4 regions of the Halomonas sp. 7T genome follow, and region 2 is predicted to be linked to each of the others. Evidence: predicted binding sites of a transcription regulator. Region 2 holds the regulator's gene; each other region holds the start of a gene.
The links. Region 2 encodes PhoB, which activates phosphate uptake and scavenging genes when phosphate is short. Its sites were predicted from a motif close to TGTCATANNNNTGTCANA; they were not measured.

Region 1: the regulator PhoB is predicted to act here: its motif matches at 1,726-1,743, upstream of ppk1 (polyphosphate kinase 1).
Region 3: the regulator PhoB is predicted to act here: its motif matches at 2,598-2,615, upstream of LOS15_RS01660 (CYTH domain-containing protein).
Region 4: the regulator PhoB is predicted to act here: its motif matches at 2,118-2,135, upstream of phnC (phosphonate ABC transporter ATP-binding protein).

The regions. Positions count from the first base shown of each region.
Region 1 is NZ_CP087112.1:2,531,866-2,536,077, forward strand. It holds gene elbB (isoprenoid biosynthesis glyoxalase ElbB) at 1-514, opposite strand, end outside; gene hemB (porphobilinogen synthase) at 689-1,696, shown strand; gene ppk1 (polyphosphate kinase 1) at 1,830-4,022, shown strand; gene metE (5-methyltetrahydropteroyltriglutamate--homocysteine S-methyltransferase) at 4,112-4,212, opposite strand, start outside.
Region 2 is NZ_CP087112.1:3,102,380-3,106,591, reverse strand. It holds gene phoR (phosphate regulon sensor histidine kinase PhoR) at 159-1,481, opposite strand; gene phoB (phosphate regulon transcriptional regulator PhoB) at 1,485-2,174, opposite strand; gene ubiA (4-hydroxybenzoate octaprenyltransferase) at 2,284-3,174, opposite strand; gene LOS15_RS14540 (chorismate--pyruvate lyase family protein) at 3,207-3,773, opposite strand; gene LOS15_RS14535 (NAD(P)/FAD-dependent oxidoreductase) at 3,861-4,212, shown strand, end outside.
Region 3 is NZ_CP087112.1:345,242-349,453, forward strand. It holds gene LOS15_RS01650 (L-threonylcarbamoyladenylate synthase) at 58-681, shown strand; gene LOS15_RS01655 (ion transporter) at 737-1,618, opposite strand; gene LOS15_RS01660 (CYTH domain-containing protein) at 1,648-2,547, opposite strand; gene LOS15_RS01665 (TIGR00153 family protein) at 2,684-3,364, shown strand; gene LOS15_RS01670 (inorganic phosphate transporter) at 3,374-4,212, shown strand, end outside.
Region 4 is NZ_CP087112.1:1,522,887-1,527,098, forward strand. It holds gene phnE (phosphonate ABC transporter, permease protein PhnE) at 1-313, opposite strand, end outside; gene phnD (phosphate/phosphite/phosphonate ABC transporter substrate-binding protein) at 324-1,187, opposite strand; gene phnC (phosphonate ABC transporter ATP-binding protein) at 1,184-2,029, opposite strand; gene LOS15_RS07030 (IS630 family transposase) at 2,472-3,500, opposite strand; gene LOS15_RS07035 (YkgJ family cysteine cluster protein) at 3,692-3,973, shown strand; gene LOS15_RS07040 (AAA family ATPase) at 4,002-4,212, opposite strand, start outside.

The DNA of each region.
Region 1 (4,212 bases), 570 kb from region 2:
GTAACCCACCCATCGCACTGATCGCACCCGACACGCTAGGCTCATTACCTATAGTGACCGCAATACCATCACCTAACAGGCGAGGCACCATCACCGGTGCAATACACATCAAGCCGATGGGTTTCGCTTCTTGCTTAAATCCCGCCAACGCGTCTTTTAAGCTCTCTAACACCTGCATGTTATCGCCTTGTGTCGCGAAGTCAGACAGGTTCTTGGCGACGCCAAAGCCACCGGGCACAATAACCGCGTCAAACTCATCGGCGTTTAGTTCAGTGATCGGACTGATCTCACCACGGGCTAGACGGGCCGACTCTTGCAGTACATTGCGCTGCTCTCCTTCAACAGGAGTCTGGGTGATATGGTTAATCACATGATGCTGCTCTACATCCGGCGCAAAACAGCGGTAACCAATGCCTAACTGATCCAGGCGCAGCAGGGTTAGCGTGGTTTCATAAATTTCTGAACCATCAAAAACGCCGCAGCCCGCTAGTACGATTGCTACCTGTTTGGTCATGCCTATCTCCTTATGGTCGCTATTATTTTCACCACTTGCGTAGCGACTTAGCAAACATTCTACTTTAGTCAGTCCGCCTAACCGCCACAAGGCGGCTTTCGCCGCAGGTGATGGCTGATATACTCACGGTAAGCCTACGGGCACCCCCTATTAAGCGTTTTGCGGAGAACTCCTTTGAGCACACCAAGTCCCCGTCACTTCCCCGCCACCCGTATGCGCCGCATGCGCCGTAACGACTTCTCTCGCCGACTCATGCAGGAGACAACGTTAACGCCTGCCGACCTTATTTTACCGGTGTTCGTCCTGGAGGGTGAAAACCAGCGTGAAGCGGTGGCCTCGATGCCCGGCGTTGAGCGCTTATCCATCGACCTGCTCATTGAGCAGGCCTGCGAAGCACACGCACTCGGCATCCCAGCGCTTGCACTGTTCCCCGTAGTGGGCAAAGAACAGAAGAGCGAACTGGCGGAAGAAGCCTACAACGCAAACGGTCTCGTACAGCGCTGCGTACGCGCGCTCAAAGAAGCGCTACCAGAGCTGGGTATTATTACCGATGTTGCCCTTGACCCTTATACTATCCACGGTCAGGACGGCATTATTGATGAACAGGGCTACGTACAGAATGACCGCACCGTCGACACGCTGCTCAAGCAAGCACTCTCTCATGCTGAAGCCGGTGCTGATGTCGTAGCGCCTTCCGATATGATGGATGGCCGTATTGGCGCCATCCGCCAGGTGCTAGAGCAGGAGCACCTGCATAATGTGCGCATTATGGCCTACAGCGCCAAATATGCCTCACACTACTACGGGCCCTTCCGTGATGCTGTTGGCTCTGCTGCCAACCTGGGCAAAGCAGATAAACGCACGTACCAGATGGATCCTGCCAACAGCGATGAGGCACTCCATGAAGTTGCCATGGATATTGCTGAAGGTGCTGACATGGTCATGGTCAAGCCCGGCATGCCTTACCTAGATGTAGTACGTCGCGTCAAAAGTGAGCTGCAAGTGCCTACATTTGCCTATCAGGTGAGCGGTGAGTACGCGATGCATCGCGCCGCTTTCGATAACGGCTGGTTAGAGGCAGAGCCCGTGATACTTGAATCGCTGATGTGCTTTAAGCGCGCGGGTGCCGACGGCATTTTAACTTACTTCGCCCTTGAAGCTGCCAGACTGCTTCAGCGTTAGCCCCTACCGTTTCGTTGTTACGCTGCCAAGATGACAAACAGGTGACACTTGTTTGTCATCTTCTTTCTGCATACTGCCGCTCATCAGCATTATCACGCTATGCTTAAAAACAAGTCATTGATGCGGGGCAGCCATGGACAATCAATCTTCAGACTCAACGCCATTAGCACTAAGCGATTCGTACAGTGGCGAAGGGGAAAATTTGCCACTGCGCATCAACCGAACGCTTACCGGCATACAGGCACGCGAGGCCCATTCAGAAACGAACCTGGACGACCCGCAGCTCTACTTCAACCGCGAACTCTCACACCTACAGTTTAATATTCGGGTATTAGAGCAAGCGTTAGATGATGCCCACCCCATTCTTAACCGCCTGATGTTTTTGCTGATTTTCTCATCCAATATGGATGAGTTTTTTGAAATTCGCGTGGCCGGCCTAAAGCATCAGCTAGCACTGGGTGACGACACCACCGCTGCTGACGGCCGTCTGCCCAAGGCTGTGCTCGCTGAAATCTCCGAGACGGCCCATCAGCAAATTGAGCGCCAGTACCACATCTTAAACGAGACGCTGCTGCCAGCGCTTGAGGCCCAGGGACTACGTTTTCGCCGCCGAGATCAGTGGACAGAGGCTCAAAAGGAGTGGGTTCGCGAATTTTTCGAGCGTGAAATTATGCCGGTGATTAGTCCTATCGGCTTAGACCCCTCTCACCCCTTTCCCCGCTTAGTGAACAAAAGCCTAAATTTTATCGTAGAGCTAGAGGGCAAAGATGCGTTTGGTCGCGCAGGGGGCATGGCCATCCTGCCCGCCCCGCGTTCACTGCCTCGGCTCATGGCGCTACCTAAAGAGCTCAGTGCAGAGGGCTTTTCAGAGTATGTGTTTTTATCCTCCATGATACACGCCCACGCTGAGGAGCTTTTCCCTGGCATGCGCGTACGTGGCTGTTACCAGTTCCGGCTGACGCGCAATGCGGATATGACCGTTGACCCGGAAGAAGTCTCTGACCTTGCCTCGGCGCTGCGCGGTGAGCTCTTGGCCCGGCGTTACGGTAACGGCGTTCGTTTAGAAGTGGCCGATAACTGCCCTGATGATCTAAGCAGTTTTTTACTGCGTCAGTTTGAGCTGGAACCCAGCGACCTTTACCGCGTACAAGGCCCCGTTAACTTAACCCGTATGATGGCAGTGCTAGGCGATGTAGACCGTCCGGAACTGCTGTATCGGCCCTTTACACCCAGCGTACCGAAAGTGCTCAAAGGCGGCAGCCTGTTTAACGCGATCGCTAAAAGCGATATTTTACTGCATCACCCGTTTCAAGCTTTTTCACCGATTGAAGATCTGCTGCGCGAAGCTGCCAGAGACCCTGATGTGCTAGCCATCAAGCAAACGCTTTACCGCACAGGGGCGGACTCCTCTATTGTTAATGCCTTGGTAGACGCCGCCAGTCACGGTAAGGAAGTGACGGTCGTTATAGAGCTGCGGGCGCGCTTTGACGAGGCGGACAATCTTCAGCTAGCAGCAAGGCTACAAGAAGCTGGAGCCATTGTGATTTACGGCATTATGGCCTATAAAACTCACGCCAAAATGCTGCATATCGTACGCCGAGAAAAAAACGAGCTACGCTACTACGCTCACTTAGGAACCGGTAACTACCACGCTAAAACCGCCAAACTGTATACCGACTACAGCCTGCTCACTTCGAACACAGCGCTGTGCGCCGACGTGCACAAAGTCTTTCAGCAGCTTTCCGGTATGGGCCGCGCGCGCAAAATCGACACCCTGCTCCACGCACCGTTTACGCTGCATGAGCGTTTGATAGAAATGATCGAACGAGAAGCCCTGTTAGCTCGCAAAGGGAAACGCGGGCATATCATTATCAAATGCAATTCATTGACAGAGCCTAAGCTGATTAAAGCACTGTACCGCGCGTCCCAGGCAGGCGTGGAGTGCGACCTGATTATTCGTGGGATGTGCTGCCTTAAACCAGGCATTGAAGGTGTTTCAGAGAATATCCGCGTGCGTTCTATTATTGGCCGCTTTTTGGAGCACACCCGCGTATTCCACTTCCACAACGACGGCAAGTCAGAAACCTGGTGCTCAAGCGCTGATTTTATGTCGCGCAATATGTTCCACCGAGTTGAAACCTGCTTCCCGCTGCTGGATAAGAAGCTTGCTAACCGGGTCCGCAAAGATCTTGAAACCTATCTAGTAGATAACTGCCAAAGCTGGCTGCTGCAAAGTGACGGCAGCTATCAGCTACAAAGCCCTGGCAACAGCGACGCCATTAGCGCTCAGGAAACACTGCTTTACGCCTACGCGTCAAAAAGCTAGCTCTATATCCACAAACCCCATCAAAAACCCCCGCTGCCTAGTGCAGCGGGGTAATGCATCAACACTCACTCTTCACCAATGCTCGCTCTTTACGCGTAGCGCTGTCTTAATATCTTGGCGGCCTCTACCATGTTTGCCAAAGCCGGCTCTACTTCTGCCCACCCACGGGTTTTTAAACCGCAGTCGGGAT
Region 2 (4,212 bases):
CTTAAAACCGCAAAAGTGACTAAAAATGACACATGCGCAGGGTTTGACCATTCTTAGCAGTCAAACTGACACACTTATACAAAAATTGTTCATCAAGGCGGGGCGACTGTGAAAGCAAATAGACGATGAGGGTAAATAGCGTGGCAAGCACCGTCGAATTAGCGGGCCAAGACCCGAGTGGCAGGAAATACGCAGCGAAACCTCGCGCCCTCACCAGGCCGGGAGACGATGTGCAGCTGGGCGTCATGGCGTAGCAGCACATGCTTAACAATGGCTAGACCCAAGCCAGTGCCGCCAGTCGCCGTGCTGCGCCCTTTATCAACCCGGTAGAAACGTTCGGTCAGCCGAGGGATATGGACAGGGTCAATCCCCTCACCATTATCTTCCACCGCGATGCAGGCGCATCCATTCTCTTGTGTGGTCCAGCTTAGGGTTATTTGACTCCCTGTCGGTGTGTAGCGAACAGCATTAAACGCAAGATTAGAAATAGCGCTGCGAATTTCCTGCTCACTGCCCACTAGCTGCGCCTCTCCCTCAATGCGCACGTCGATATTATGCAGCAGGCTACTTGCAGCATGCCCCCCTTGCTGCTGGCTGGAAAGCGCCACGGCATCCTGACGAATGCTCTCAAGTAACGGCCCAACGGCAAACGGCTGGTGATCTTTTCCACCTTGGTCAATTTCTAACCGTGAGAGCAGCAGCAAATCATTGACCAAGCTCTGCATGCGTTTGGTTTGCGCCTCCATTTGCCCAATTCCACGGCCTAAGCGCGGTGGTAACTGGTCGCTTAAATCACTGTATGTTTCCAAATAGCCGGAAAGTACGGTTAGCGGTGTGCGTAACTCATGGGAGACGTTGGCGACAAAGTCGCGACGCATCTGCTCCAGGCGATGCAGGCGGGTAATGTCTCGCGCCATGACGAGCCGCTCATCGTCGCCATAAAGGGTAATTTGATACTGTAAAATTCGGCGCTCATCAATGGGCGAGGTCAGTGTCAAGGGTTCGCCATACTCATTGGCATTGAAATAGCTGATAAAGCGCGGGTCACGTAGCAAGTTCGTAATATGTTGCCCACGGTCATGGGCGGTTTGTAGACCCAGCATTTCTGCAGCGGCGCTATTCCACCACTCTAAGTCACCGTGGCGGTCCAGCATGACAACGCTGTCACGCATCGCTTCTGAGGATTCTTGAATACGCGCAAGGGTCGCCCGCAGGCGTGCCTGCGTAATACGCTGGCTCTTTTGGTAGCGGTAGAGACGATCAAATAGCTCGCCCCACATACCGCGTGCCGAGGGTGGCTCATCTTGGGGATGCAACGTTAGCCATTGAAACAGCGCCCGCAGCTGGCGAAGGTGATAAAACAAACACACCGCCAGCCCTGTAGCCAGCCCCAGCCCGGGCGCGCCTAACGCCCAGCCTAGCAAAACCCCTAGAGTCGCCAGCCAAGCAATTCGCCACAGTTCTCGCCCCCAGAGTCGCACGCGTTACACCCGTGCGGAGAAGCGATACCCAGTACCTCGCACTGTTTGGATAAGGTTTTGGTGGGCTTCGCCCAGGGCTTTACGCAAACGGCGGATGTGTACATCAACGGTGCGCTCTTCAACGTACACATTGCCACCCCAAACCTGATCAAGCAGCTGGCTGCGGGTATAGGCGCGCTCTTGGTGGGTCATAAAAAACTGCAACAGGCGATACTCGGTGGGACCCATTTCTAGCGCTTCACCATGCGCACTGACTCGGTGACTCACCGGGTCGAGCAGCAGGCCGTTAATTTCAATAGGGTCTTCAACACCCCTGGGGGTCGTGCGTCGCAGTACGGCTTTTAAGCGGGCCACCAGCTCACGCGGTGAAAACGGCTTGGTGATGTAGTCGTCAGCGCCCGCTTCAAGACCTTGAATCTTATTATCCTCTTCCCCCTTGGCAGTGAGCATAATAATCGGGATTTCAGCGGTTGCTTCTTCGCGTTTGAGCCGCCTTGCAAGCTCGATACCGCTGGTGCCGGGCATCATCCAATCCAGTAGCAGCAGATCGGGTTGATGGTCGACCACCATTGCATGGGCATCTTGGGCGTTATCCGCTTCAAGCACGTGATAGTCAGCCATTTCCAGCGCCACTGCGATCATTTCGCGAATCGGCGCCTCATCATCGACAATCAAAACGGTCTTGGCGGTCATTCCTAGGCCTCACGGTGTGCAATGGAACTAGCTCATAGAAAACAGTTCAATGAAATATCTGTGACGATAACACCATGACTTGGTGACAATTTTATGACAAGCACCATATTTAGCCAGTGATTGGCCACCAGCTCAGGGCAATACCGGCAAAAATAAGCAGCCCCGACCAGTAATTATTCAGAAATGCCTGGAAGCAGCCATCACGCTCACGGTGCGCAATTAGCCGCTGCTGATGGGCAAACGTCGCTGCCATCGCGACTAGCCCCAGCCAGAAAAAACCGCCTAACCCTACGCGTAGCCCGACCCAGGCTAACAGCGCCAGCGTGGCGAGTTGTAGCAAGCCAATGATTAATCGATCAGCATCTCCGAACAGCACCGCTGTTGATTTAATACCGATTTTTAAGTCATCGTCGCGGTCAACCATGGCGTACTGGGTATCGTAGGCCACGGTCCACAATACGTTGGCGAAAAACAGCAACCACGCCTCAAGGGGCACGCTCCCCAGCACGGCGCCAAACGCCATGGGTATCGCCCAGGAGAAAGCCGCCCCTAGCACCACTTGGGGAAAGTGGGTGTAGCGCTTCATAAAGGGGTAAATAAACGCCAGTGCTAAGCCGCCAATAGAGAGCAAGACGGTAAACCCGTTGGTAAGCAGCACCAGAATAAACGCAGCCGCTACTAGCCCAACGAACAGCAGCTGCGCTTCGGTTTCGCTGATGCGACCGGTGGCAAGCGGCCGGTGCTTAGTGCGCTTCACATGGCCATCAAAATGGCGATCCGCGTAATCGTTTACCACGCAGCCCGCCGCGCGCATCACGTAAACACCAGCAATAAAGATCAGCAATACATCGCGCCCAGGCACCCCCTCTGCCGCAATCCACAGCGCCCATAGGGTTGGCCACATCAATAGCCAGGTGCCAATCGGCCTATCCAGGCGCATCAGCTGTAAAAAATCCGCCACCCGAGCCCACCCCGTTGGCCGCAACAGAGAACGATCCATGCTTACCTCACGAAAAAAGATGCCGTCTTAGCCTAGCGCGAAGGCAGGCCAAGATCATCCGCCATAGTGGATAAAAAATACTCTTGAACCAGTAGTGAAAGCCCGCTGTGCTGAAAAACCGAGCGCCGCCCCCAAACGCCGGCCACCGTAGGCGCACAGAGGTGATGGGCAAAGCGGGGCCAGTGTTTAGTGGCATACAAAGGGCCGCGCACTAAATCAGGCTGGCGAAACAGCCAACTGCCTAACGAACGCTCGCCAAGCCCCTCTAGGCCTTTCCCCTGCAGTTGGGTGAGCGGTGCCACCGAGCGGGCAACGACCCAAGGTGTATCGTCCACACAGAGCGCGACTTCCCTCAGCCATGCATAGCGGCGTGGTTCAATACCCAAGGCCAGCGCCTCATCCCGCTGGGGCAAACCAATGGTTTGGCGTACTAAACGCACTCGAAACGGCTTGTCGCCTGCCGCCGCCGTGAGACGCGCCGTTAACGAGTCAGTAGACGCCACCCAGTGCTGCCAGGGCGCACTCATCGAAGGGCGCAGCGCATTAACGGGTAGCCAGTGCACAAACGGCTGGGTTTGCCGTAAAACTGGAGCCTTCACCGGATTCTCCAAGGCAGTCAAAAAAGTGGGCGGTAGTGTAACATGGTGCTCTCACAGGCTTTTGTTCCACCGACTTTTGGTGACTGCATGCCCCCATCGTCTCAACAAGGTACCGCTCCCCCCCACGCAGCGCTGGTGATTATTGGCACCGGCATGGCGGGCGTTGGCTTAGCCCGCGCGCTGCGCCGCCAGGGAGATACGCGCACTATCACGCTAGTTAGCGCTGACAGCGGCGATGACTACAGCAAGCCGCTGCTCTCCACCGGCTTTGCTAAGCGCTTAAGCCCCGATAAACTCGCCCAGCGCAACGCGCATGCGCTTGCCGATGAGCTAAACGCCCAGGTAGTTACCCACACCCAGGTCACACAACTGGATGTGGATAACCAAACGATACGGCTGAGTAACGGCCAAGCGCTTGGCTATGACGACGTGGTATTAG
Region 3 (4,212 bases), 880 kb from region 2:
GAACGGATAAAGCTAAAAAATACCTAGCGAACATAGCCCTACCAGCAGGAGCAAGCGATGAGCCAATATTTCCAGATACACCCAGAAAATCCGCAAAAGCGCTTGATCGACCAAGCGATAGAAATTATTCGTAACGGCGGTGTGGTCGCGTATCCGACAGACTCAGGCTATGCGCTGGGCTGCCACTTGGGCGAAAAAAAGGCGATTGAGAAAATAAAATGGCTGCGCTCTTTAGACGATAAACACAACTTTACGCTGGTATGTTCGGATCTTTCAGAGATAGGGACCTACGCCAAGGTCGATAACGCCGTGTTTCGGCTATTAAAAGCGCACACGCCTGGCCCTTACACGTTTATTCTGGATGCCACCACCGAAGTGCCGCGCCTGTTATTGCACCCGAAGCGCCGCTCCATTGGTGTACGTGTCCCTGATCATCGCATTACCCATGCACTGCTAGATGCGCTTCGGGAACCGCTGATGAGCGTTACGCTAATTCCGGTCGGTGAAGACCTGCCAATGAGCGATCCTGAAGAGATTCGTGAACGCTTTGGCGCTCATTTAGACGCCATTATCGACGGTGGTGCCTGTCATTTAGATCCTACCAGTGTGATTGACCTGCGTGAGCTGCCGCCCAAAGTGGTTCGGGAAGGGCGCGGCGATATTGCTCCTTTTATCAGCTAAAGCGTATCCGCTAAAGCGTTAGGAAGTACCACCTAGGCTATGTATATGGGCAAGACTATGTATCTGGGTGGTGCTGTTGATTGCTTTTGCGTGGGTCTTCGCTCTCTTCATCCAGCCATGTGCCACAACGCAGGCAGTAGCGGGCGCGCTTTTCGTGTCGGTCGTGGCCGCAACCGGGGCAGGCTTCTTCTGAATAGCGATCTTCGCGAATGGAGCGGATTACTTGAGCGGAAAACACGCCGGTAGGCACGGCAATAATCGAGTAACCAATGAGCATTAAAATAACGGTGATCGCCTTACCAAGCGGGGTGGCAGGCACAATATCGCCGTAGCCCACGGTGGTCATGCTGACAATCGCCCAATAAATCGACATGGGAATGCTGGTAAAGCCTGCTTCTGGCGACTCAATCGTGTACATCAGCGCGGCGAACAGCGTGACGACCATCAGAATGCTGCTAAAAAACAGCAGGATTTGGCGAAGGCTGCGCTTAAGGGCATCCATTAATAGCCGCGCTTCGCCGACAAACTCCATTAAGCGCAAAATGCGGAAAATGCGCAGCACACGAAGCAGGCGAACAATCACTAGTCCTTGGGCGCCGGGCACTAGCAGCACTAGCCAGGTGGGAATAATGGCAATCACATCCACAACGCCATAAAAGCTTTTTAAATAAATCGTAGGGCGTTCAAGGCAGTAGATTCTCACCGCTAGTTCAACCGTGAACAGCAGAGTAAACATCCACTCCACATAGAAGAAAAATTCCCCGTAGCGCTCGGCGTAGGCGTCCACGCTGTTCAAGAGAATCACCAAGACACTCAGTAAAATGGCGATAATCAGCGCAATATCAAATGCCTTGGACCCCGGCGTATCCGATTCAAAAATAATATGGAAAAGCCGTGTGCGCAGTCCCTCTGCACCGGGAGTTAAATGAAAACTCATCGAATCTTCCTGAAGTAGGCTAATGCGTATTAGCGTAGCGTGGTTTGCCCCGCCAAGCGATGGGCCAGCGTTAACGCGGCGTGGCCATAGCCCGCGCTAGGTTGCCCACTGTGGTTAAGTGCTGTGGGCAACTGCTGAGCGGTAGGGCGAAGGCGACTCGCTAATAAAGGATGCGTCGCAAGGGCGCTCAAAGCCTGCTGGGCCGCTACTAAATGCGCGTCCTGTCCACTGTCGTGATACGCGTCCAGCGCGACCGTCGCACGGTGTAGCCATTGAGAAGGTGTGCTGGCCTCAGGAAGCGGCCAATGGTGAGCGGCCAAAGCATTGCCTCGGGCAGCTTTACTGCTATCAGACGGACGCAGCGGCACACTTTCTGCGAGCGCGAGTGCCAGCGACCATAGCGCCTCGGGCTCGCCAGCTTTTAACTCCAGTTCGATTTCGCAAATGGGGGCGCAGGCACCACCGCTAGTGATCTCCCCGTTGTCCAACACCAGCTCAATGTGGCTATTTTGCCACGTCAGCTGCCAACTGTGACGGGTAAAGTCGGTATTTAGCGTTGGGGCTAGCTGTTCAATGGCGCTTAGAAGCTCACCTTGAAAGGGGGGTAATTCTCTCAAGGCGGTAGCGTCAAGCTGCTGGTGGGTAAGCACCCACTCCCACTCTTGCCGGCTGGATAAGCCACCGCCGCCATGGCCTGCGGTTTTTACCGTTTGCAACACGTGGTGATCGACTTGACGCAGGCGCACGGCAATCTGTGCCTTCGCTAAATCACCGCTGGGCGTATCGAAGTAGGTATTAACCAAGTGCTGTTTTAATGGCGCCGTACCTGTCACGGCTGGGTGGTTAAACAGCGCGTCTATCTGTGTGGAAGGCAGCGCTAACTTAAGCTCGATTTCGTTGACAGCGGTATTGGCAGTTGAATTTTTCATGGCATTAGCCACCTTGGAAGTGAGACGAGTGGGTGCGTTTTTAAAGGCAATGTGAACTTTTTATGACGGCGGCGGGCGCACTCTTTATACTGGCGCCCGCCATTTCCAGGCTCCCCGAAAACAGGCTAAAGGCTATATGGTTACCTCCAACCCTTTTTCCGCGATGTTTGGCCGCTCGCCATTCCAGCCGCTGCTGGCCCACATCGTCAAGGCCAATGAATGTGCCGATCAACTGTTGCCGTTCTTCGAGGCAACCCTTAGTGGTGATTGGGAAACCGCCACCACGTTACGCGAAAACGTGACCCGGTTAGAACACGACGCGGACACGCTGAAAACCGAGCTGCGGCTCAACTTACCCAATACGATGTTCTTACCCGTATCGCGCTCTGACCTGCTCGACTTGATCAGTGTACAGGACAAGATCGCTAATAAAGTACGCGACATTACCGGCATCATGCTGGGCCGTAAAATGCGCGTGCCCGACGAGCTGGCGGATCTCATGCGTGAATACATGATTACCAGCGTGGCTTGTGTCGCTCAAGCGCGCCAAGCGCTTGAAGAGCTGAAAGATCTGCTGGAATCGGGTTTTGGCCGCAATGTGTCGGAGGTAATGCAGAACATGATCCGCGAACTGCACACCCTGGAGCATCAGGCTGACGATCAACAAGTCGCTATCCGCCGCCGTCTGTTCGAGCTGGAAAGCCAGCTGCCACCGGTAGATGTGATCTTTCTCTACAAGATCATTGATTGGGTGGGCGAGCTATCCGATCGCGCCGAACGCGTGGGCAGCCGCCTACAGATTTTGACTGCTCGCTAAGGGAACCCCATGCTGATTATTGCCCAGCACGGTGACATTTTTATCATCTTAGCCTGTTTGTTTGGTTTCTTTATGGCGTGGGGCGTTGGCGCCAATGATGTGGCCAACGCCATGGGAACCTCGGTGGGGTCGAAAGCGATCACCATCAAGCAGGCCATCATTATTGCGGTTATTTTCGAATTTTTAGGCGCCTGGCTGGCCGGTGGTGAAGTCACCGCGACGATTCGGGGCGGTATGCTCGACCCGGCACTGTTAGAAGCAAACCCGCAGCTGTTGGTGTACGGCATGCTCTCCGCGCTGCTGGCCGCTGCGATTTGGCTGATGATTGCCTCTGCTCGCGGCTGGCCGGTATCGACCACCCATTCCATTGTGGGCGCTATTGTCGGCTTTGGTGCAGTGGGCCTGGGGATGGAAGCGGTCGCTTGGGGCAAGGTGGGGCAAATTGCCTCAAGCTGGGTTGTGTCGCCTTTACTGGCCGGTAGCATTGGCTTTGTGCTGTTTAAATCAGTGCATCATCTGATTTTCGAAAGCAACGACCCGTTTGCCGCTGCCAAGCGCTACGTGCCGGGCTACATCTTCCTGGTCGGCTTTATTGTCTCGATGGTCACCCTCACGAAAGGTCTTAGCCACGTTGGGTTAGATCTCTCTTTTGGTCAAAGCTTTCTGCTGTCGGTTCTGATCGGGGTCGCCATTATGGGGGTAGGCGTCGTGATGCAGCGGCGTATACAGTTTGAGCAAGACGCTAGCGACCACTTTGGTTACGCCAACGTTGAGCGGGTGTTTGGCGTGCTGATGATCTTTACCGCCTGTGCCATGGCGTTTGCCCACGGTTCTAACGATGTGGCCAA
Region 4 (4,212 bases), 1.6 Mb from region 2:
GCACAGACAAGGTTACTGCAATGGCAGTACCGGCAATGCTCATCGCAAGCGTGTCGATTAACGGCGACACCCAGCTGGCCACATTGGTGAAGTCAGGTGGAAGAGATTCGCCAATGAGTGTGCCTATGGCTGGCACGCCATTGGCAAGTGTATTGAAATTGAGCAGCCCTACGTGCCAACTTGCGACAAAAATGATGAGCAGCACTAACAGCGACTGTCCGAGTTTTTTCCGCCAGCCTTTCGCGTGCTCATCCAGCACGGAGGCCGACGGGGCCGGCGACAGAGTCGCCGGTTCCTTCGTTGTATAGTTCATGGGGCACTCCTCACATTTTTGCGAAATCAAGATTGAGCAGGCCACCCATAGCGCGGATGACATCGTAATCTTCGTCGGTAATTGCCGCGAATCCCTCAGCCTTCAGGTTGTCGAGAATCTCCGGGTCATCGATCTGCAGAAAGGCTTTCTGAATGTTGCTCTTCAGCTCAGGGGCCAGGTTCGAACGCATGGCCCAGGGGTATTGAGGAAAGTCACCGCTGTAGCCCAGCACTTTGACCTTGCTCCGATCAATCAAACCGAGGTCCATCACATGCTCGAAGATAACTTCGGACAACCCTCCGGCGTCGGCATTGCCATTGGCGACGTTAACCGCAACAGCGTCATGGCTACCGACGAAATGAGCCTCATAGTCCTTTCCGGCTTCGAGCTCTGCCTTCTCAAGGAGTACGGTCTTGGGGATCAGGTGGCTGGAAGTGGATGCGCGGTCACCGTAGGCCATTTTCTTGCCTTTGATATCCGCGAAGGAGCCAACGCCAGAGTCCGCATTGGCAATAATGATGGAGCGATAAGTCGGCTTCCCGTCTACCACCATGGCGGCAAAGGGTTCAATGTCACTCTTACTCTTGGCCATCACATAGGACAACGGACCAAAGTAAGCCAGGTCAATTCGGCCAAAACGCATGGCTTCGATCATGGAGGAGTAATCGGTGGTAACAATCAGTTCTACTTCCTTACCAAGAGTGGTTTCCAGGTAATCCTTCAAAGGTTGGTTTCGCTTGATCAGTTCTGACGCGTTCTCATCCGGCAGCAAGGCAACTTTCAAAAGATCAGGGTCTGTATCTGCGGCATGGGCTGACCAATGGATGCCGAGCATCATTATCAGAGCCAGCAAAGAGTGAATCATTGTCTTCATTGTGCTATCTCCAGTACGTCTGTTGTTATCGGGGTGGTCTTAGGTTTATGGATGGCTGGTTTGCCTTCCGCAGCTACCACGCTGGGTGAACGGTGGTAAATCTCGTCCAGGTGTTTCGATTTCAGGTTTTCAGGAGCATCGTCAAAAACGATATGAGCGTTCGAAAGGCCGATGATCCGGTCTGCAAAACGCTGGGCGTATTCCAATTGGTGCAAGGAAATAACCGCGGTGATTCCATCTTCCTGACAAATATCGCGCAGTAGGCCGAGTACCTTTTCAGAAGTGGCCGGATCCAGGCTGGCAACGGGCTCATCGGCAAGAATCATGGATGGTTGCTGCACCAATGCTCTGGCGATTCCAACCCGCTGCTGCTGGCCGCCGGACAACTGATCTACTCGGGAAAGCGCTTTGTCAGCCAGACCTACGCGGTCGAGGCATTGCAGAGCCAACTCCAGGTCCTGCCGGGGCAGGGGAAGCAGGCTTCGCCAAGTACCGTGATACGCAAGTCTGCCTGTCAGCACATTCTGTAACGCGGTGTATCGTTCGATCAGCTGGTGATGCTGGAACACCATGGCGGTGCGGCTGCGGTGCTGTCGCAGGATTCTACGGTTGGTCAGTTCACCAAACTCGCCAGACACAACCTTCCCGGTTGTGGGCTTAACCAGGTGATTCAGTGAACGAAGCAGAGTGGATTTACCCGCGCCTGAAAGTCCCAGTAGCACGGTGAATTCGCCCTTGTGAAAGTGAACGTTGGTGGGTTTGAGCGCGAGGACGTTTCCCGGGTAGGTTACGCCCATACTCTCGACTCGAAGCATCACATTGGTTGATTGAGTTGGGGCCACAGGATCACCTTTTGCAATAAATAAGCTCGCCGTATTGCGAGTTACAATTGAACGATAAAGCTGAGAGATGACACCGTCGTGTCACTGACGTGACAGTTTGATGAAGTGCTTTTGGTTCGCAAGGATTTTCCGAAGGGCTCTGTGAAATACATGGAGCTCAGCCAAAGTGGAACGAGCCACCCAGGAGCTTAAGCAACAAAAATTGCGTTCCACCGTCAGTCGGCGAATCTCACGGTACAGTTCGTCCGTGCTGAGTTCATCGAATTGCTTACCGACTATACTCTTGCCTTCGAGGAGGTCGGACGCGCTCTCCAATAGGTCGCGCTTCCAGGTGCTGACTATGGTGGGGTGGATCTGGAAACGGGCAGCAATTCAAGGTGTGGCCTTAAGGGTGGGCAAGGACAGCCTTGCACTTACTAATTCGAAATAAAGTAAGCGAACATTACCCGGAGATATAAGCCAAATCCGGATGGCCAAAAAACGATTTCAATAGTCGTGGCAATTTTTGCAAACGTCGAAGCTGCCGGTAAACAGTGCTCCGAAGTTGTTCTTTGCTGTTAATGATCTTTTTACCGACGTGATGGTATTTGATATAGCCCCAAACAGACTCGTCAGGATTCAGCTCCGGCGAGTACGGCGGCAGGAAGAACAACCTGAGCTTGCCGTCGAGACTCTCAACATAGTCTCGAACCCGACGAGCATGATGAACCGGGTGGTTATCGAGGATCAGGAAAACCGGCTTGTCAACGTCTTGCACCAGAGCCTTGAGGAAACCAAGAAACGCATCGGTGTTCATGTTGCCCTGAATGGTCTTAAAGCGAAGCTCGCCGCGAGGCGAGATGGCCGAGATCAGATTGATGCTGAAGCGACTGCCCGTATTACGGATGATCGGAGTTTCACCCCTGGGTGCCCAGGTGGTGCCACTGTGATAATCAGACCGAATGCTGGCTTCATCGCCGAAATAGATGGTGGCGCCGACTTTTTTTGCTTCCTTGCGAATTTCCGGGTAGGTCTCTTCTTTCCATTGTTTCACGGCCTCTGGCTTTTGCTGGTAGGCCCGATGCAGGGGTTTCTGAGGCGTCAGCCCCAGGTTTCGAAGCAGACGACCGACCGAGACATCGCTTAACCGGACGTTGAACTTTTGCCGGATGAGCTCACGCACTCGGCCCCGAGTCCACAGGGCAAAATCAAACTTCAACTGGTCCGGCGTAAAGGTCGTTATCCAGATATACAGCTCCCGGATCTGAGCACCGCTCAGTTTCTTGGGACGACCGGAAATCTGCTTGGCCTTGAGCGCGTCAAAGCCACCCTCGCGGTAGGCAGCCAGCCATTCATAGATTCGTGCTCGGCTCATCCCCAGCGCTTTGATGACGACTTCTGGACTCTCGCCATCCATGACCCGTTGAACGGCGCGAACGCGAATGGCTTCTAATGTTTTGTGATCAAGTTTACGACCGTCATCGTGGCGCATGTGTGTAAATATCCGATAAGCTTGGCGAACGGAGCCTACATTATAAATGATGTTCGCTTACTTTCGAACCCATTAGTAAATGGCTTTATTGCCTCATGGTTAGCCGACCAAATATCCGTACAGAGCGGAAAGTCATCTTCCGTACAGGCATTTGAAGGGATTAACAAAGGCGCGATGGCTGACGTATTAACATGAGCAGTAAGATCATTGCGAAGCAGCCGGCAGCGTGCCGTGTCGGCTGTGGGGCATGCTGCATCGCCCCCTCCATCACATCCCCTATACCGGGGATGCCTCACGGCAAACCCGCTGGGGTGAGATGTGCTCAATTAAGCGAGGACAACCTGTGTAAGTTGTTTGTCCATCCCACTCGCCCGGCGGTGTGCAGGCAGTTCGAGTTTGATAGCCAGGTGTGTGGCGAGCACCGCGAACAGGCGATCGCCACACTCACGTGGCTTGAAAAAACGACCGCCTAGATAGCGCGCTTCTTTACGTAAGCCAGCATCAGCTCTCCACACTTGTCGCATGGGAACGACGGTCTAGCAGGCTCATCCAACGCACTAGAACGGGCGCATCGCTGTGGCTAATTTCACCTAACAAACACCTAAATGCTTCTCTAGCCTGCTGGTCGCTAGGCGCTATACGCGTTAACCAAAACTCCAGCGCCGCTAACTCCTGATGACGATTACCGTGCTCTTGAGATTGATGAACCGCC